DNA from 2 places in the Shewanella sp. MEBiC00475 genome. Region 2 is predicted to be linked to the other one. Evidence: predicted binding sites of a transcription regulator. Region 2 holds the regulator's gene; the other holds the start of a gene.
What was found. The regulator MetJ, encoded in region 2, represses methionine synthesis genes. The targets are predictions, from matches to a motif close to TAGACGTCTAGACGTCTA.
Positions count from the first base shown of each region.

Region 1: a site for MetJ is predicted at 2,682-2,699, ahead of metE (5-methyltetrahydropteroyltriglutamate--homocysteine S-methyltransferase). Genes of this name have one in related genera too.

Region 1 is NZ_CP039928.1:3,228,165-3,238,715, forward strand. It holds gene FCN25_RS14455 (TonB-dependent receptor) at 1-868, shown strand, start outside; gene FCN25_RS14460 (HDOD domain-containing protein) at 984-1,724, shown strand; gene FCN25_RS14465 (LysR family transcriptional regulator) at 1,704-2,609, opposite strand; gene metE (5-methyltetrahydropteroyltriglutamate--homocysteine S-methyltransferase) at 2,765-5,056, shown strand; gene FCN25_RS14475 (dodecin) at 5,221-5,433, shown strand; gene queG (tRNA epoxyqueuosine(34) reductase QueG) at 5,448-6,677, opposite strand; gene FCN25_RS14485 (diguanylate cyclase) at 6,718-8,580, opposite strand; gene FCN25_RS14490 (DUF3069 domain-containing protein) at 9,117-9,551, shown strand; gene FCN25_RS14495 (NAD-dependent malic enzyme) at 9,727-10,551, opposite strand, start outside.
Region 2 is NZ_CP039928.1:2,735,736-2,746,286, reverse strand. It holds gene FCN25_RS12140 (VOC family protein) at 1-130, opposite strand, end outside; gene FCN25_RS12135 (bifunctional aspartate kinase/homoserine dehydrogenase II) at 591-2,984, opposite strand; gene metB (cystathionine gamma-synthase) at 3,155-4,318, opposite strand; gene metJ (met regulon transcriptional regulator MetJ) at 4,526-4,840, shown strand; gene FCN25_RS12120 (sulfite exporter TauE/SafE family protein) at 4,916-5,656, shown strand; gene FCN25_RS12115 (cytochrome c) at 6,035-6,364, shown strand; gene FCN25_RS12110 (DUF3373 domain-containing protein) at 6,509-8,221, shown strand; gene FCN25_RS12105 (tetrathionate reductase family octaheme c-type cytochrome) at 8,278-9,672, shown strand; gene FCN25_RS12100 (pseudouridine synthase) at 9,788-10,551, opposite strand, start outside.

The sequences.
Region 1 (10,551 bases), 490 kb from region 2:
TGCTTATGTACAAGCATCGGTACCGATAACACCAACATTATCTTACGTTGTTGGTGGTCGTTATTCAGAAGTGACAGACGATTTATATGATCAATTGCTTTATCCAAACCGTATTGAAATTGATAATGACGCCCATGCATTTGAGTTAGGACTTAATTATCGCCCAAGTAATAAAAACCGCTTTTATGTTCGTGCAAATGATAACTTCCGCTTTGCCAAAGTCGACGAACAGGCTTATACGCCGCTAACGACAATAGGTTTAGATCCTCAAACTGGTCGTTCTTATGAAGCTGGTTGGGATTACACGACAGCGACTCAAACACTAAAAATTAATGCTTACCAACTTGAGTTAGAAGATGAGATTGTCTACGAAGGTGGTCGCACTGATGGTCCCTATGGTGGTGGCGCTAACGTTAATGCAGATGAATCTCGCCGTTTTGGTGTGAGCACTGCTTATGATGTGCAGTTTGCTAGTAACTGGCTACTAGGTGCTTCATACGACTATATTGATGCTGAATTTACTCAGGGCGAAAACGATGGTAAAGCCTTATCTTGGGTGGCTAAGCATTCAGGTAAAGCCTATGTAAGTTATGATTTTACTGAAGATTGGCAAGCCTTTGTTGAAGGTGTTTACACTGGCGAACGTTACATGGAAGGTGATAACAGCAATACGGATGATAAGTTAGACAGCTATGTGCTAACCAACCTTGCACTAAACTATACTCATGGCAGTTGGAACGGCAGTTTACGTGTTGATAACTTACTTGATGAAGATTATGTCGGTGCTGGTTATTACTCGGCTTATGGCAATGGATATTATTCTGGTACGGGTCGTTCAATTAGACTGACCGCTGGTTATCGTTTTTAACTTTACCCTGTAAACAATCTCACCTTACGAAAGCCAGTAAACTATTACTGGCTTTCGTTTTAATTTACCGTTAAATTAATTTAACGGTATATTTTAAAGAAGGTAATCGATGAACATGACTAAGCTTGAGCAACAAGTTCTTACTCAGGTACACGCTATTATTGGCAATGAAGAACAGGTCATTGGTCGTCGGGGGATATTAATTCCGTTAAAGAAAGCCCTTATTAATGAAGCTGATATTCGAGTTGTTATTGATACGGTATCTGCAGATCCTGCTTTAGCAGCCCATTTGTTATTACGCAGTAATACTGCGCATGCTGCAGGCATCGTATTGACAAAAAGCCGAAGTGTTAAAGATGCCTTAATCCGTTTAGGCCAAGTGAATATTTATCGTTATGCATTTTCGTTTTATCTTAAAGAAAGGCTTGATGAGCTTTCTGAGCCTTATAAAAAACTTGTTCAAGGTTATTGGGAATTAAATGAAAACATTGCGATGGATTGCATAGCATTAATACGTGAAGAAAGCGCAACCAATACGAGTAGTAAAATTGATGCAGACGAAATGCAAACATTAGCGCTATTTAGTGTGTTTGGCCAGGTGATTACGTTAACTGCATTTGCTTATTTAAACGCTGAGTTACCACGGCCAGTATCGTTAAAAGTATTGAAATCACTCATTGATAAACAACAGCAGCAGTTATCACTAGAGGCTTTTGAATCATTAGGATTAGATGATGATTTACGCGAAGAGTTTTTAATTGCACATAACTTACGCCAAACACAAAATCCTGATTCACCGGGACTTGTGCTTCGACGCGTGTTATCTAAACGGGGTTTATTGATCAATCCGTTGTAGTTTTATACCTTCACTTGCTACCAGCTCGAACCACTTTTGGATTAAATTTGCATTAGTGGCATCGCGGCGATAGGCACCAAATAATGGACGTTTTAGTCCTTCAGCTCCTAATTTTACCGCGGTAAGACTTAATCCCTGACTTTCTCGGATAGACCAAGTAGGCAGGGTTGCTACGCCGTCATTACAGGCAACACGCTGTAATAACATTGAGGTTAAATCGCATTGTTTTTGCTCGCCAGGTTCAATGCCAGCAGGCTCTAAAAAGTGTTTATAAATGTCCAAACGTGCTAAAGGTACTGGGTAGCTAATTAAGGTTTGTTTTGCCAGTTGTGCTGGTGTTACAAATGCTTGTGCCGCTAAAGTGCTATCACTGGAAACAACTAATTTAACTTCAAAATCAAATAGATGTTGATAAGCAATGCTGTGGCCTGGTACTGGGTCTGATGTTAGTACTATGTCTAAACTACCCGTTTCCAACGCATTGAGTGAATCAAATAAATGTCGACTTGAAATATCAATTTGGGCCGCCGGAGCGTGTTGCTTAAATTGCTCTATAACGGGCATTAACCAACGGAAACAACTGTGACATTCAATACCCAGTTTAAGCTGCTGGCTTTCACCCTCTAAGCCGCGCTTAAGATCTGATTCAGTTGCAATCACTTTTGGTAAGATTTCTTCTGCTAGATTCAGCAGACGTGACCCCTCATGCGTAAAGGTTAACGGCTTACTTTTACGCACAAAAATGCTTGAGTTAATCCGAGTCTCTAACTCTTTTATTTGATGAGAAAGCGCCGACTGAGTTACAAATCGTTTTTTAGCCGCACCCGCTAAACTGCCACTTTCTTTTAACGCCATCAAGGTGCGAAGGTGTCTAAGCTCTATCATTTTCTCTCCACATGAATCTTGCTCAACTAGCCGATGAAATCAATTCGATTGCTTGACAACAGAGTAACACAATAAACTTCTAGACGTCCAGACGCCTATGCGGTTTTTCTGCATAAATGTCCATAAATTTTTTGCTCAACGAAAAGGAAAGCAGTATGAAAATTTCAAGTTTAGGATTTCCCCGTATAGGGCGTCAGCGAGAATTGAAGTTTGCACTTGAGCGCTATTGGCGCGGTGAAGCGGCATTGTCGGAATTAAAACAGGTTGCCAGTGAGTTGAAACGTACCCATTGGCAGTGGCAAGCAGACGCAGGCGTTGAGTTCGTTCCCGTAGGTGACTTTGCTTATTATGACCAAGTGTTAACCCTGAGCGCGACGTTAAATGTGATCCCCGAACGTCATCGTGCCACTCAATCTGATGGCAGCCTAGCCGCTATCGACATTGACACCTTATTTCGCGTGGCTCGTGGTCGATCACAAACTGGCCAACATGCCTGTGCGGCAGAAATGACCAAGTTTTTTAATACTAACTACCATTATCAAGTACCAGAATTAAGCGCTGAACAAACATTCGAGATTGCCTTTGAGCAATTGTTTGATGAAGTGACAGAGGCACAACAATTAGGCCATCAAGCTAAACCAGTAATGCTCGGTCCAGTAACTTATTTATATTTATCTAAAAGCCTCACTGAGTTTAATAAGTTATCGTTATTACCGCAGTTACTATTAGCTTATGAGCAAATACTGTCTCGTTTTGCTACCCAAGGTGTTAGCTGGGTTCAACTTGACGAGCCGGTACTTGCAACGGATTTAACCGACGAGTGGCAGCAAGCCATTAACCACAGCTATCAATTTTTAGCCCAAAAAAAGCCTACTTCATTGAATATTTTACTTGCCAGTTATTATGGTTCTATTGCCCATCATCAAGCATTGGTGAGCGCATTACCGGTAGAGGGATTACACCTTGATTTAGTTACAGCGCCAGAACAATGTGATGTGTTTGTTGATGCACTTTCTCGCCAACAAGTGCTCTCTATTGGAGTAATTAATGGCCGTAATGTGTGGGCTGCTGATGTTGATGTAATTGCTGGGCAAGTATCCGAATTAGCGACTACGTTAGGTGATCGTTTGTGGATTTCACCTTCATGTTCATTGTTGCATTGTCCTGTTGATGTCGAGGTTGAAACCCAATTAATGAGTCCATTGCTTGGTCAATTAGCTTTTGCAAAACAAAAGTTATTTGAGCTTAATGAAATTCACCAATTAATCGTTGAGCAAGGTTCTGCAACTAGCCAAGCGATTATTGATCGTTGCCAGCAACGCCGCTTGGCAAAAGCTGCCGCAGCTAATCAACAGGTTGTTGATCGTGTGTCGCAGTTAACCGCTGATGATTTTGAACGTATCAGTCCATTTTCCAGCCGTATTATTGCCCAACAGCAAAAGCTAGGGCTACCTTTGTTACCCACGACTACCATAGGTTCATTTCCGCAAACCCCCGCTATTCGAGGGTTACGCAACCGCTGGCGTAAAGGCGAAATCAATGACAGTGATTACCGGTTACAGCTTGAACAAGTCACTCAAGATACCATTTCACGTCAGCTTAAATTAGGTATCGACGTGCTAGTTCACGGCGAAGCTGAGCGAAATGACATGGTGGAGTATTTTGGCGAACAATTAGAGGGCGTTGGGTTTACTCAATTTGGTTGGGTGCAAAGTTATGGTTCTCGCTGTGTTAAACCTCCATTAATTTATGGGGATGTGTCTCGCCCTAATCCCATGACAGTTGATTGGGCTACCTATGCGCAAAGCTTAACCGACAAACCTGTTAAAGGCATGCTAACGGGTCCTGTGACCATTTTGCATTGGTCGTTTGCCCGTGAAGATATACCACGTAAAGATATTGCCAATCAACTTGCGTTAGCAGTACGTGACGAAGTGGTTGATTTAGAGAAAGCGGGTATTGGCATTATTCAAATAGATGAACCCGCATTTCGTGAAGGTTTGCCGATTAAACAAAGCGAATGGGCGGATTATTTAGCCTGGGCTGTTGATGCTTTTAAGTTATCGGCGGCAGGTGTTGAAGATGCAACTCAAATTCATACTCACATGTGTTATAGCGAATTTAATGACACTATCAATGCTATTGCAGCAATGGATGCCGATGTGATTACCATTGAAACATCACGTTCACGGATGGAGTTATTGAATGCCTTTGAAGACTTTCATTATCCGAACGACATTGGTCCTGGGGTATACGACATTCATTCGCCCAATATTCCAACGGTTGAAGAAATGGTTGACCTTATTACTAAGGCATCGGAGAAGATTCCGGTAAAACAATTATGGGTAAATCCTGATTGTGGTTTAAAAACCCGTATCTGGGATGAGGTAGAGCCCGCACTGCGTAATATGATTGAAGCAACGAAAGTGCTTAGACGTCGATTTTAATGTTGTAGCAAATGTGGTTGCTCTCGATTAATTTGCAGAACTCAATTGAGTTAGGTTGAGTTCTGCTACTCCATTTTGCTTGTTATTACGCGGTGATTTTGCGGTGAACTGCGCTATTGTTTACTACACTAAAAATGTATTCAAAAAAAACAATAGGAGCTATTATGAGTCACACTTATAAAGTCATTGAACTAGTGGGGTCATCACCTATCAGTTCAGATGAGGCGGTCAAAAATGCGATTGCAGAGGCTAATAAAAGTTTACAACATTTGCGTTGGTTTCAAGTAGTAGAAACCCGTGGTCATTTAGAGCAAGGCTTAGTTGCTCACTGGCAAGTCACTATTAAAGTGGGCTTTACCTTGGATCCCGATGCTTAATAATAGCGCTAGGTTTATGCATCTCTTGGTAAGCCCTTTTGTATTGATCTAATCACTCGTTGAGTTTTACGTGAAAGCGCCGACAATGGCGCTTTTTGTCGTTGTTGCACTAATGCCCATTCAATATGTTCAAGCACCATGTCATCCACTTCTTCACTGTGTTTACGTTGTTCCAATGCAGAAATAATAGCTGGATTAGCTGGGGCATTACCTAACGCTATTGCAATATTACGTAACCAACGTTTGTGACCAATTCGACGAATGGCGCTGCCTTCAGTTTGGCTGAGGAAATACGTTTCAGACCACGAAAATAGCGTCAATAAATCGGGTTGAATAAGCGCACTACGAGTATGAAAATCGGTCTCTTTAGTGAGTGGCGCCTGAGCATTAACTGGGCACACTAACTGACAGTCATCACAACCATAAATACGATTACCTATTAGTGATCGAAACTCTTCAGGGATTGCACCCTGTAACTCAATAGTCAAATAAGAAATACACCGTCTGGCATCGACAACATAGGGTTCAACTATTGCATCGGTAGGGCATGATTTTATACACGCAACACAGGTATTGCAGCCTTCTTCAATCGGGATATCTAGCGGCAAGGGTAAGTTAATTAATAATTCGCCAAGGAAAAACCAGCTTCCTGCATCTGGGTGTAAAATTAACGAGTGTTTGCCGGTCCAGCCTAATCCCGCTTTGTCGGCTAAAGGACGTTCTAAAATAGGTGCTGAGTCAACAAAAGGTCTAAAGTCAGTGGAATCGAATCCGAGTGTTTTACAATGTTCGGTAATATTATCGCCGAGCTTTTTGAGCCTTTGACGGATCATTTTGTGGTAATCCCGTCCGCCAGCGTAGCGAGAAATATAACCAAGAGTTGGATCTGTTAAATTACTGGCAAAGCCTGCATCGGGTGGCAGGTAATCCATGCGTGCGCAAATGACCCTTAATGTACCAGGGTGTAATTCAGCGGGTCTAGCCCGCATCATTCCGTGATTAGCCATGTAAGCCATCTCACCGTGGTAGCCTTTATCTAACCAGTCTTGCAATTTTGCTTCGTGTAGGCTTAAGTCGATATCTGCGACACCAATATGAGCAAAGCCAAGCTCTTTACCCCACAACTTGATTTGTCTATTGAGCACATCAAGTTGAGCAGCTGTCAATGGACATGACTCACTTGTTAGATTGGTTCCTCGATCAGGAATTGGATTTGGAGTTAATACTGTGGTCGTTGATGTCATAACATTATCATTGAGTAAACACGTGGAAATTATACGCGTTTTACTCGGCTTTGACACAATTTCGCCCAGCTGCTTTGGCAGAGTAGAGTGCCTTGTCGGCTTTTAGCAATAATGGTGATAGCTCTTTTTCGTTACTATAGCTTGCAACTCCGGCGCTGACGGTTTGATGTAAGTGGGGTGAAATTTGTGACCAATCATATTTATCTATGGTATCGACTAGCCGATTAGCGATTTCAATGGCTTTAGTTTTGTCGATATTAGGCAGTAAAATCAAAAACTCTTCGCCACCAACACGACCGACTACATCGGTTTCTCGCATCATACTTGCGGTCATCGACGCCAGTTTAACTAAGACTTTATCGCCCATGTCATGGCCTAAATTGTCGTTTACAAGTTTAAAGTGGTCGGCATCAAAAGAGATAATTGAAAAGGGTTTACCTGACAACTGCGCCGCTTTTAAAAAGTGATTACCTTGAGAATAAGTGTCGCGTCTATTAGCGAGTTTTGTGAGTTCATCAGTAAGTGCTAAACGCTTAAATAGTTGTTTTCTTATCAATTGTTTATAAGCGAAAATTGATACAATAATGAGAATGATCGCGACTAAAATAATGATAACGATCTGCATATGTTCATTACGTTGCATTATATCTAGTTGTTGTTCTTTGTCTTTATCTCGCTGAATAAGCCATTCATTTTCATTTTGAATTTTGTTGGTATTAAATCGAGCTTGCATCTCAGCGTTACGCTCTGAAATGACATGTTTATCCTGTGACATATGTGATTCTACAAAAGACTCGAGCGCTTCAAAGGCCTGCTGCCATTGTTGAGATGTTTGATATATTTGGCTTTTGAGTTGTAATGTTTGATTGAGTCCACGGATATTATTATTGTCGTTAAATGATTTTTCTGCTTCGGTAATATCTATTATTGCTTGGTCATAGTGACCTTGTTTGAAATGAACCTCGCCTAAAAACAAATTCATGTAGCTATAACTGCCATCGTTGTCGGGGATAATTAATTTTTTAGCTTGTTGGAGAATAGTATCGGCTTCATTTAGTCTATTTAAACGGATTAAATTACCTGCGATATTAACTGATGTATTTGCGGCGGCAACAAGCTCATTTTGCGTTAACCAAAAATCGCGGCTTTTCTTATTACGTTGTATCGCTTCTTCATAACGATCAAGTTTTTCTAACGAAAGTGCTATTTGACTATTGGTCTGATTTGCTTCATAAAATTGTTGGTTTTTTAGGTAGTTTTGTTCGAGTTTTATTTGATATTTAAGTGCTGTTTCGGCATCACCAAAGCGACGGTAGCTGCTTGCGATTTCACCTAAATTAATATTAGCCCAATATGACAAGTTAAGTGATTCATACAAGTTTTGTGCGGTAATTAGATCTTCAAGTGCGGCAGAAAAATTGCCTAAATACGATAAAATTGCACCTCGAATACTACGACCATCGGCAATTAAACGGGGGTCTTCAAGCTGATAAGCGCTATTGATGGCGACATCAAGCTCAGTAAATACACGGTCATTTTCACCTTGCATATGCAGAGACCAAACTCTGCAATATTGCAGATCGATAGAGATTGATGAGGGAATAGGTTGGTTGTATATCTGCAGGTATTCATCAGCGTAGTTTATTGCTTCTTTCATTTCTTCAATTGTATTAGTAGGTAAATTCCAGCAATTTAGGCGAATATAGAGTTTTTGCCGAATGGTATCATCAACCGATAGAATGCTTTTATACTCGTCGAGTAATTTACGGTTATCTTCATCGGAGATAAAGTAGCCACCATCTAACAAGTTATAAATTTCATCGGCACGTGGATTTTCGATAGGATTGGCATAAGCGATGCAAATGAATCCGATCGAAAAAAAGAATGCAATGATACGGGCCATGTAGAATGTTTTTGATATTATCAAAGTTACCTATTCTCACTTTTTATTATTAAATTTATTGTAGAGCGCTGACTTGATATTTAAACAATACATGGTGGAATTATAGCCTTTTATTGAACTTAAAAGATATTTTTTGTTTTATAAAGTGTGTGACCTTATTTATCATTATTGTCTATTATTTTGCTGCCAAAGTTGACCGATTTGCATTCAGTTATTTACACGAGTATAAAGACGCCTGAATGGATAAAGGTAATGCTGTAAATAATGCCGCAAGTAATGTTATTTAGCATACTGATTGCGTTATGATCTTATGGCGCAGAGCAGCGTTTACAAACATCTGATAATGCACCTGATAGAGCATTGGCAGTAGTTTACTGATTGGAGATGATTATCAATATTGCTTGGTAATAGGTTAATGCCGGCGTGTTGAGTCGAGTCATTAGTCTAAAAATTTAAGTATGGCTTAGTATTATTCCTATAACCTCATTAGACATTTATGGCGTGTATAGTGAGTGGCAGATTGTAGAGAGAGAACCATGACAAAAGTTGACCCGCAGTACCAAGAAGTAGCAAAACAAATTTCGTATAACGTAGCCAATAAAGTGCTGCCAATGGACATACTGCCTGAAACATTGCAAGAGGCCTATGAAGGCCTATTTAAAGAACTTATTGAAGATAAAGCCAATGGGTTCGCCCATGCTTGGGATGCATTGCCAGCCAGTGCGCAAAAATTAATGACCAAAGCAGAGTTTCATGGCTTTTATATTGCTAATGCATGGATGCAATTAAGCCGTGTTGCGCAAGAGATTGCTGACAGTGCAGACTCTGAAGAAGAGATGAATAATAACGAGTATGATGGCGTATTTGGACGCTTAGCGGAGCAATCATTGAAAGAGTGTTTACGTAAGCTCAAAAAAGCTCGCACTGATCGTTCATTATTGAATAGCTTTAAACAAGTGATGTCTACTTAAGTGTATATGCGCATTTGAAATAAGCTTGTTGTTTGACAGAGACAAAAAATCCCAACCTAGATTGGGATTTTTTATGGTCAAAAAAACGTAACCGTTACAATTAATATTTTTATTTACATTGTAATCACGATCAGCGCTTTACAATATTAACGCGTTGAGTCGAACGGATGAACCTTTAGAACGAAGTTCGTTTGTAGCGACGATATTCAGGTTCCCAGAAGTTAGCCTCAATTGATTGTTGGAGTAACTCATCGGTACAAGGTAAGGCTAAACCTTGATCAATAGCCGCTTTAGCAACCGCAAAAGCAATATATTTACTGACGGTTTGAATCTCTTCTAGAGGTGGAAGCAGTGATCCTGTACCATTTTTACCTAAAGGTGAGCACTCTGCTAATGCACGACTAGATGCCATTAGCATTTCGTCTGACACGCGCCTTGCGCCACAAGATAATACCCCTAAACCGATACCTGGGAAGATAAAGCTGTTATTACATTGAGCAATCTGAAAGGTTTCGCCATTGACGACCACAGGTTCAAATGGACTGCCTGTTGCGACTAATGCTTGGCCAGAGGTCCAATGTAAAATATCTTTAGGTGTTGCTTCAACACGACTGGTTGGATTCGATAATGGGAATACAATCGGACGTTCGCAATGGCTGTGCATTGCGCGGATAATTTCTTCAGTGAATAAACCTGGTGCACCAGATACCCCAATGAGTACTGTCGGTTTGGCATTATTCATTACGTCTAGCAGCGAAATATTGTCACTGTAGTTGTCCCATCCTTCGATATTGGCACATGGCTGAGCCAGTTTCTGCTGGAAAGGCAACAAGTTAGGCATATTATCGAGTAGTAATCCCCAACGATCTACCATGAATACTTGCGAACGCGCTTGTTGATCGCTAATGCCTTCTGACACCATGGTTGCCACAATGGCTTCGGCAATTCCACAACCCGCACTACCAGCACCTAAGAAGGTGATGCGTTGTTTGCTGAGTTG
Region 2 (10,551 bases):
CAATAGCAGTCTCACGCTCTTCTTGAACCTTAGTGTTACCCATTACAACTCTTAAACCCAGCGCTTTAGTGTAAAACTCAACCGCTGTATCCATATCGCCAACCATTAAACCTACGTGATTCATTTTCATAACTAACTCCAAAAATACTATTGACTGATTCGTCATTTGTTTCGATGGAGCCATCTTACGACGAACAAAATATAAATAAAAATTATCATAATTTATCAAATTAATAATTTTTATTTATACTTATGACCATTGCTAACCCTAGAGGAAACAGTTATCAAGGAATAGTTGCACCTTAATCAATAGAACAAGCTCAGAATCCAAAAAACTTGATGAAAATCAGATAGGAAAAAATGAAGTTAAAAGCTGAATAAATCCCCATAGCGACCCTTTCGCTTCTGTTGTTTACGCAAATAAGGAAAATGTTGCGGGTGACTGAGTTAATTTATTAACCAAGAATCAAGAGAGACAGCCGTTGGTTTTCTATTGGTCTGGTGTGGATAAAGCGCCACGACGTTAGTGGCCGCAGGCCATAAAACCTAAACAATAAAAAGGCCATTAATAATGGCCTTTTTCAACAAAACTACTCTTGAAGTAAGTCTTTACAAATATGCACTAAATCCGATTGCACCGCAGCTGCAGTCACCTCACGCCCAGCGCCAGGGCCACGAATAATCAATGGGTTGCCTTGATAAAACGCACTGCGAATAACAAACACATTATCGCCCGGGGTTAAATTAGCATAAGGATGATTGTTATCAACCCACTGCAAACTCACTTCAGCTTGCATTTTCCCCTCGATTTTATCTAATGAAGCCACATAGCGCAGCACTTTGTTTTGCTCGGCAGCTGCAACATACTGCTGTAATAAATCATCATCTAACTCGCTAATACGAGGCAAAAAGTCTTCTAATGATAGCTCGGCTAACGCTTTAGGTACTAACGAGTTAAGACCAATATCGTTTAACTCAACCGACAAACCTATCTCTCGGGCTAAAATAAGTAACTTACGCTGCATATCTCGGCCGGACAAATCATCACGAGGATCGGGTTCCGTTATCCCTAAGCTCCTAGCCTCTAGTACCAATTCAGAAAAGGGTTTCGTACCATCATAGTTTTCAAACAACCAACATAAGGTGCCAGAAAAAATACCACCGACAGCTTCAATAGTGTCACCACTGTTTCGCAAATCATTTAACGCATGTTGTATCGGTAACCCAGCACCACAACTGGCATTATAACGCCAAAATAAGCGACGATTACTCAACTGTTGTTTTAGTTCTCGGTAAAAAGGGAGCGGCCCAGAGCCTGCTAATTTATTGGCGCTAACCACGTGAATACCACGAGCAAATAATTGTGGGTATTGCAGTGTTAATGTGGCGCTAGCGCTGATATCTAACGCGACAATTTCGTCACAAGATAATTGTGCCAGCTGTTCAAATAACTGATCATAATTCCACTCTATGGCGTTGGCTTGATAATCTTGTTGCCAGTTATCAAGGTCAATCGCGTCATTTGAAATCAATGCTTTTTGCGAACCTACCACACCGATTAGTTCAACTGAGGCTTCTAATTCAAGATCTAAAGTTGGTCGTGCACGCTTAAATAACTCTATCCATGCTTCTCCAATATTACCGACACCCAAAAGTAACACGCCGATACGCATTCTAGGTCCTGCACAACGACGATGAACCTTTTGAGTCAGTAAGCTGACCTGTGCTTGTGGGACCAAAGTCACTAAGCTGAGTGCATCCTGATAAACCGGCTTAGCATCACGACTTAATAAGCGGGCAAAACTGCGCCTAAAGTGATGCGCATCGGCACTGACTAATGCCACTAAGCCTAAGTCGGTTTGCACTGTGACGTCGTCAATCAATAGTTCATTGCCATGCAGAGCCAATAATGCCAACAGTTGCTTTTGGCTTTCGAGGGTAAATGCTAATTCAAATTTATGTTGAGCTAATTCCCAATAGGCTAATGGCGTTAGCCCTGCCTCATTAAATATAGTCAGTAAAGGTGCAAGAGCAGAGCCCATTTTAAAACCAATCAATACCACTTCGTTTAAATTAGTCACAACAGGAGCACTGGCCGATGAACTCTGCGGCGCAATAAGCGTAAAATCGGTATGCGAGGCATAACTTGAGCGCACAGCAAGGCTAACGTGGGTATTAAATAATGGTTGTAATGTACGAGAATGTAATACGGGTGAGCCTAAACGCGCTAAACGGTCGGCTTCTGCTAGAGACATACTCTTGAGCAACTTAGCGTCATTGATTTTATTCGGATCGGCATTAAAGACCCCTTCAACATCGGTCCAAATCGTCACACGTTCAATGTCCGCTAAACTGGCAATTAATGTGGCACTAAAATCTGAACCATTGCGGCCCAGTAATAAAGTATCACCATGACTATTTGCGCAAATAAAGCCCGTTATCACTAAACGCTCTTGTGGATGTCGAGCTAATAAGGTTTGCACTTTCTCACGCGATTGCGCCACTAAAATATTAGGAATAGCACCTTCATCAGCAACTAAAATAGAACATGCATCAACATTACTGGCTGCTACGCCCATTTCTCGTAACAATGCAGCCATTAGGCGAGCGGACCAACGTTCACCAAAACTCACCACATGGTTTAATTGGTAATCATTATGTTGTTCTAAGGACAACAAACTGACTAACTGAGATTTATCAGTCGACAAACGTTCACGTAAATCACGTGCTTGTTCATTTGACAGTAATTGCTCAATTAACGTCTGCTGATAACTAATCAGTACTTGTAGCTCTTCTTGCCACAATTGACCACTGTCACGAAGGCTCAGTAATTTGTATAAGAAGTTAGTCGTTTTACCGGCGGCGGATACCACCACAAGATCATCACTTTGACCGTGGGTAAGCAAAATATGTGCAACACGGCGATAGCAGTCTGCATCCGCTAAACTAGAACCACCAAACTTATGTAAATGACTTCGCGCCATTACTGACTCCTTAAACAACTACGACTTTTATTGCGACGGCTTCTTGTTGCAATTAATGCTTTATGCAATAAATAGTGGTGCAATGAACTCTTTTTTGCATTTTAATCGTGCCACAAATGCATATTTTGTTATTTTACTCAAACCACAGCTAACATAAACTCAAATTAAGCTTATTTAATTGCCGCTACGGCAGCTAAACCAGCTTTCAGATCGGCAAGCAGATCTTCAGCGTCTTCAATACCGACTGATAGTCTCAATAAAGTCTCTTTAATACCAGCCTCTTGCCTTGCTTGTGGGTCCATTGCTCTATGGGTCATAGTGGCCGGAACGGCGACTAAACTTTCCACTCCGCCTAAACTTTCAGCAATACTGAACAAAGACAATGCCTGTAAAAATGCAACAACTTCGGCTTCACCGCCCTGCAATTCAAAACTTAACATAGCGCCAAAGCCTTGTTGTTGTTTTGCCGCAATGTCGTGACCTGGATGATCTTTTAAACCCGGGTAGTAAACCTTGGTAACCACATCACTAGCGGTAAGTAGCTCAACAATCTTTTGCGCGTTACGTTGATGCTCACGAATTCGCACAGCAAGCGTTCGTAGGCCACGCAGTGTTAAGTAACTGTCAAACGCAGACCCAGTTAACCCAAGGGTGTTTGACCACCAATGCAATAATTCACCTAATTCAGGATCTTTAGCCACAACCGCGCCACCGACGACATCGCTGTGACCGTTGATGTATTTAGTGGTTGAATGGATCACTATGTCAGCACCTAATAATAAAGGTTGCTGTAATATCGGTGATAAAAAGGTGTTATCTACCGACACCAACGCGCCAACGTCATGGCAAGCATGACTGACTGCTTCGATATCAATCACTCTAAGTAAAGGATTTGAGGGGGTTTCTAACCACACCATTTTAGGTTTCTGGGCAATGGCTTTACTCAATGCTTGGCTATCTGTTTGATCAACAACTAACAACTTAAATTGGCCTTTTTTCGCCAAATTAGTAAATAAACGATAACTGCCACCATAACAATCGTGCGGTACAACCAATAAATCATCAGGGCCAAGTAAGCTGGTGACTAAAGTAATCGCCGCCATACCAGTACAGGTCACCACACCAGTAGCACCTTGTTCAAGTTTGGCGAGTGCCTCCCCTAAAATACACCGAGTAGGATTACCTGAACGACTATAATCAAACTCACGAGGATTATTATGACCATCGAATGAATAATTAGTCGATAAATAAATAGGCGGTACAATTGCACCATGTTGTGTGTCTGTTTCAATACCTTGGCGAACGGCCAATGTGGCGCTTTTATGTTTTGTCATAATTGATTCCTAAAATGTCACAAACACACAAGTAGATGTCTAGACGTCCAAATTTACCGAAAAGTTCTGCATCCGTCAACAAAATAGACGCGTAGACGTCTAAACATCAAGAAATCTATTTGCATCGAGGTTAAATAGTCGCAATAATTTGACTAGAGCTTGTAACGGTTTAAAATCCGCACCGTATTTATCGTTAAGGGTAAGTTAATGACTGAATGGAATGGCGAATATATTAGCCCATATGCCGAACATGGCAAAAAAAATGAACAAGTAAAAAAGATTACAGTTTCGATACCGCTAAAAGTATTAAAAATACTAACAGATGAACGCACTAGACGTCAGATCAATAATCTGCGTCATGCAACTAACAGTGAACTGCTATGTGAAGCATTTTTGCATGCATATACAGGTCAACCATTACCTTATGACGGTGATTTATCAAAAGATGAACCGGACAGCATTCCAAGTGAAGCTAAAAAGATAATGGATGATATGGGCATCGAATGGGAAGAGCTGGAATAATCCACAGGTTAGTGACAACGTCATCGACTTGGAAACTACCCTAATACGAAGTAGTCTTGTTTTAAAAGAGAACATATGATGTCGTTTATCGATCCTACAACCTTGATACTGGCATCAATTATCATTTTTTTAGGCGCGTTAACCCAGAGCTTAATTGGTTTTGGGTTAGCCGTTGTTGCTAGTCCCCTGCTGTATATTGTTAACCCTCAACTAGTGCCAGTACCAATTATTGCAATGGGATTTGCCATTTCTGCAATGACCTTATTTAGAGAACGCAACCACCTGCAATTTAATGGTTTACAATATGCTTTGCTCGGGCGGATCCCCGGCGGATTTTTAGGCGCTGGGTTATTACTGTTTGCACCACAAGCCATATTAGGTTTAGTGATTGCCGCTATTGTATTTATTGCTGTGATATTAAGTATTTATCGCATTACAGCCCCCATCAATCGCATCAGTTTATTTATCGCGGGGGTATTTTCGGGCATATTTGGCAACATCGCCGCCATTGGTGGTCCACCTATGGCGATTTTACTTGCAGGCCAAGATCCTAGTAAATTTAGAGCTGCACTGTCTGCATTCTTCGTACTCAGTTCACTGATTGCTTTAGCTATTCTAGCCATAGTCGGCTTGGTTGAGATGAAACATTTGTGGTTGTCGCTAATGTTATTCCCTTCCGTTGTTACCGGTTACTTGGTCTCTGGATTGTTAATTAACCATGTCGATAAAAATAAAACCCGCATTGTGACCTTAATATTATGTAGTATCAGTGCGACTTTGTTAGTGGTTAAATCGACCAGCGCACTAATCAACTAATCAACTAATCAACCCAGTAACTCATAATGAGCTAACTATTCTCTCATTATGAGTTATTAAACCTTACCCAAAAAATTTTCTCCTAAAGACTTCCACCCAAGTAATACACCAAATTATTTTTCCCTATCCATAATTGTTGTTCCAAATCCACTGCGAAATTTTTTATCCCAATAGCAAATTGAATATTGTCACGAAAGAGATCCACATCACATAAGTCCATTAGATTTGTTTCAATTAACTTTTTTTCAATTAGATTTTTCTCATGAACATGATCTACTTCAAATTAACACTACTCACTTTTAGGTAACATTATTCACAGCAAAGAAATAAACATAAATTGCAAACGCACCACTAATAAGAAGCCCAATAGAGGATAAAATGATGAACACATACGTTAAAGTTGGTATCGCACTCGCTATTGCATTATCACTAGGTAGCCAAGCAATGGCAGCCGAAGGTGGTAACCCTAAAAAAGGCAAACATCTTTACAAAAAAGAATGTAAAGCTTGCCACAGCGCCGATAGTGAAGGCCCAGAACTTACTCCTATGGCTAAAACTATGAGTCAATGGGATCGCTTTTTCTCTCGAGATAAACATAAAGCTAAACCTGCCGTTTTTGAGGCTCTATCAGAAAAAGACTTGAAAGACATTCAACAGTTTTTATATGACCACGCAGCCGATTCTGATCAGCCAGCAACTTGTGGCTAAATCATAAAAGCTGAGAGCCTTTCGCTCTAAGTAAATCATAAGCAAATAAACAATCTAAAAAATTGGGGCTTCGCCTCAGGGACTTTTACAACAAAAATTTGCCAGATTGAGTTAATTCATTTGGCAAATTGGGGGAGCAAGACTATGAGAACTCTCATATCAATACTCGTTGCAAATGCACTCTTTATGAGTGGTGCTAGCCTAGCGGCAGACACAGATGCACAAAAGATTGCCGATCTAAAACAACAACTCGCGACTATTAACGAAGATCTTGATGATTTAAATTCACGAGTTGACAAAACCGAGCGTCACACTGCGTTAGACAGAATATCCATTACTGGTGATTTTAGAACCAAAGCACATTCATTACATTACCAAAATGTCACTTGGAACCCGGCCATGAATGTCAATTTTACTGACTTCGCTACAAAAGCCATGTCAGGTGTATTTGGTGACCCGAGTAGTTCTACCTCGTTATTAGGCCAAATGATGATGGCCAACCCTGATCTAGCCACCGCGTTTCAAAGCGGCCAGCTACAGGGCGTGATGCCAATGGTGTTAGGTCAAAAAACTCAACAAGATATTGATAATGATATTTTTTACACCACTCGATTACGCCTAAATATTGATGCAAAAGTATGGGACAACGTCAGCTTTGCCGGACGCTTAACCATGTTTAAGAGCTGGGGAGACTCTACTGGAGTTAAAGTATTTGATTCATGGAACTCATTCACAATGGACGGCACAAGTAGTGGCAGCACCAGTGGTGATGAGTTAAAAGTAGAGCGTGCCTATTTTAACTGGAAAGACATTAACGGCAGCGGCACTTACCTTTCTATCGGACGTCGCCCTTCAACATATGGTCCACCAAGTCATTATCGTGAAAATGAGCTACGAGGCGGCACACCATCAGGTCACTTAGTCAATTTCAACTTCGACGGTTTAACCCTAGGTTACAATTTGGGTGATATCACGGGTATTGAAGGCCAAACGGTACGCTTCTGCTATGGTCAAGGCTTTGAATCTCAATACGGAAATGGCGAATTGTTCGGTGACATTATCACCAAAGACACTCACCTAGGCGGGTTTAATATCGACGTCATCAATGACGGTAACCACTTCCTACAATTAACTTTGTTCGGTGCTAAAGATGTTAATGATGGCTTTACAGGCACCATGGCATTCCCTACTCAACTCGCGAGTATCTTTGCCCCAACAATGTATCAAGACATGCAAAAGTTTGAAAACTTTAACTTCGTTACTCGTGTACAACCAAGTGGTGTAATTGGTGATATGTACTTAGGTGGATTAGGTTATGCCTATGAAACTGATGACGATTTAAAAATGTTTGCTTCACTTGGTTGGACTCGTGCTGAACCTAGCGGTAATGCAGGTTTGTTCGGTGGTATGTTAAGCGATGCAGTATTTGAAGCAGAGTTGAATAGCACTGCTACTGAAATCATTATGGTGCCAAAAGAAACAGTTGATAATGACACTAAAAATGGTTACGGCGTGTATATGGGTATACAAGTACCTGCTCCATACGGAAAATTCGGCTTGGAATATAACTACGGTTCAAAATACTGGAGTCCTTTCACCCAAGCGCAAGACGACCCTATTGGCAGTAAGTTAGCTACTCGCGGTCATGTTGCCGAAGCGTATTATATCTTTGATATCAATCCTAAGATGTTCATCAAGTTAGCAGGTTTGTATTACGACTATGAATATACCGGAAGTGGCTCACCAGTAGGTGCACCACAGAAAGTTGATGATGTAATTGCCGGTACTGCATACTCAATGTTACCAGTGATCGACACAGCCTATGACGTCAATGCATCAATAACAGTTAACTTCTAACTTGAACTTCTAATTTAGTGCCCCTGAGTGCAAGCTCAGGGGTGAGGATAATTATCATGAAAATATCATCAGCACTGGCTGTATTATTGATATTAAGCAGTAGCGCACAGGCTGCCTTTAACCACAAAGAGGCGTTGCCAGGGCCTTTTGCTAATGGCCCTGAAGTGACGACACAATGCTTAACATGCCACAAGGAACATGCCGAAGAGTTTATGAAATCTTCACACTGGACTTGGGAATTAGAGCAAAAATTACCTGGCCGCACAGTTATGCGCGGTAAAAAGAACAGTATCAATAACTTTTGTGTTGCAATAGCGGGTAACGAACCACGTTGTACTAGTTGCCATGCAGGTTATGGCTGGAAAGATTCTACATTTGATTTTAAAGACATGACCAAAGTGGATTGCTTAGTCTGCCACGACACAACAGGAACTTACATTAAAGATCCTGTTGCTGCGGGCGAAGTATTTGCCACAGTCAACTTAGCCAACGTAGCACAGAATGTGGGTACTCCCGTACGTGATAACTGTGGTACTTGCCACTTTTATGGTGGCGGTGGTGATGCAGTTAAACATGGCGACTTAGACTCATCAATGTCTTATCCAGACAAAGCTACCGATGTCCATATGGACGCAGACGGTAATGACTTCCAGTGCCAAACGTGTCATGTCACCGAAAATCACCAGATTACTGGTAATGCGATGGGCGTATCACCTGGAGGAGAAAACAATATTGGTTGTGAAAACTGCCATGACGCAGCACCTCACAAAAATAAAACGCTCAATACACACTCACAAACAGTAGCGTGCCAAACTTGTCACATACCAACATTTTCTAAAGTTGAACCAACAAAAATGCGTTGGGATTGGTCACAAGCCGGACAAGATCTACCTGACACGACAGATAAATACGGCAAGCACACTTTCAATAAAAAGAAAGGTAGCTTTATTTGGGAAAAAGACGTTATACCACAATACACTTGGTTTAATGGCCGCGCCGATGCTTACATGCCTGGCGACAAAATGGACCCGACTAAAGTGCTTAAACTTGCCTTCCCACTCGGAGATATTCGCGACCCTAAAGCTAAGATTTATCCTTTTAAAGTGCATACAGGTAAGCAAATCTATGACACCGAACTCAATATCTTACTAACACCTAAAGTTTATGGTGAAGGTGGTTACTGGACTGAATTTGATTGGGACTTAGCAGCCAAATTGGGAATGGAAGCTAACCCAACCATGGTAGAAAAAGGACTCAAATACAGTGGTAAGCATGGTTTTGTTGAAACTGAGATGTGGTGGCGTATCAACCACATGGTGTCACCAAAAGACAAGGCGTTACAGTGTAATGACTGCCACAATAAAGGTGAGCGTTTAGACTGGAAAGCCCTAGGTTATGACGGTGATCCAATGAAAAATCGCAAAGGTGTTAAACACACTAAAGCTAAATAACAATGCTATAAGCAACTAGTGTAAACGACTAGTGTAAAATAAAAAAACCGCCATCAACTTTTACGATGGCGGTTTTTTATTAACTAAATGTTCTGAATTCGGGATAAATAACAAACTAAAAATTCAACCCCTGGCATTGAAAATCTTGCGAAATACCACTAATAGGGTCGGTAAAACGTAATCGTTTAGCCAATAGCTGTAATGGCTTATCAAAATTATCCGGCCCTTTAGGCTGTAAAACTGGATAAAATCGGTCATGTAAAATCGGCATACCTAAACTTTGCATATGCACTCTTAATTGATGAGTTTTACCAGTAATCGGGCTTAACTCAAACAAACCAAAGCCGTCTTTTACCGCCACTAAACTGATTTCTGAATGGCTATTGGCCTCACCTTCAACTATCTGCATAGTAAAGCTGGGATTTGCTGCAACAATCCGATTTTTAACCGTCCAATGCACTGGCAGTATCACTGTGTTATCCGCTAATTGAGCCAGCAACTGCGGCGTTAATGTAGCAATAGCCTGATAATCCTTGGTGATCTTGTCATCTAAAAAAAGCTGATGATAGGCATGCCTAGTTTGCGGGTTTAATGTCATTAACATTACCCCAGCAGTATCTTTGTCGAGCCGATGGGCTGGTGCAACGGTATCAATTTGAGTTGCGATACGTAATCTATGCACTAAGCATTCATTAACGTAATTACCACCAGGGGTTACAGGTAAAAAATGCGGTTTATAAACAACAATGGTGTCATTGTCTTGATATAACACTTGCTCAGCAAACGGTACTTTCGTTTCGGCCAGCACTTCACGATAATAATATACCCGCGCAGTGGCTTGATAGATGCTGTCTGCAGTAATTAACTCACCATTTTGCC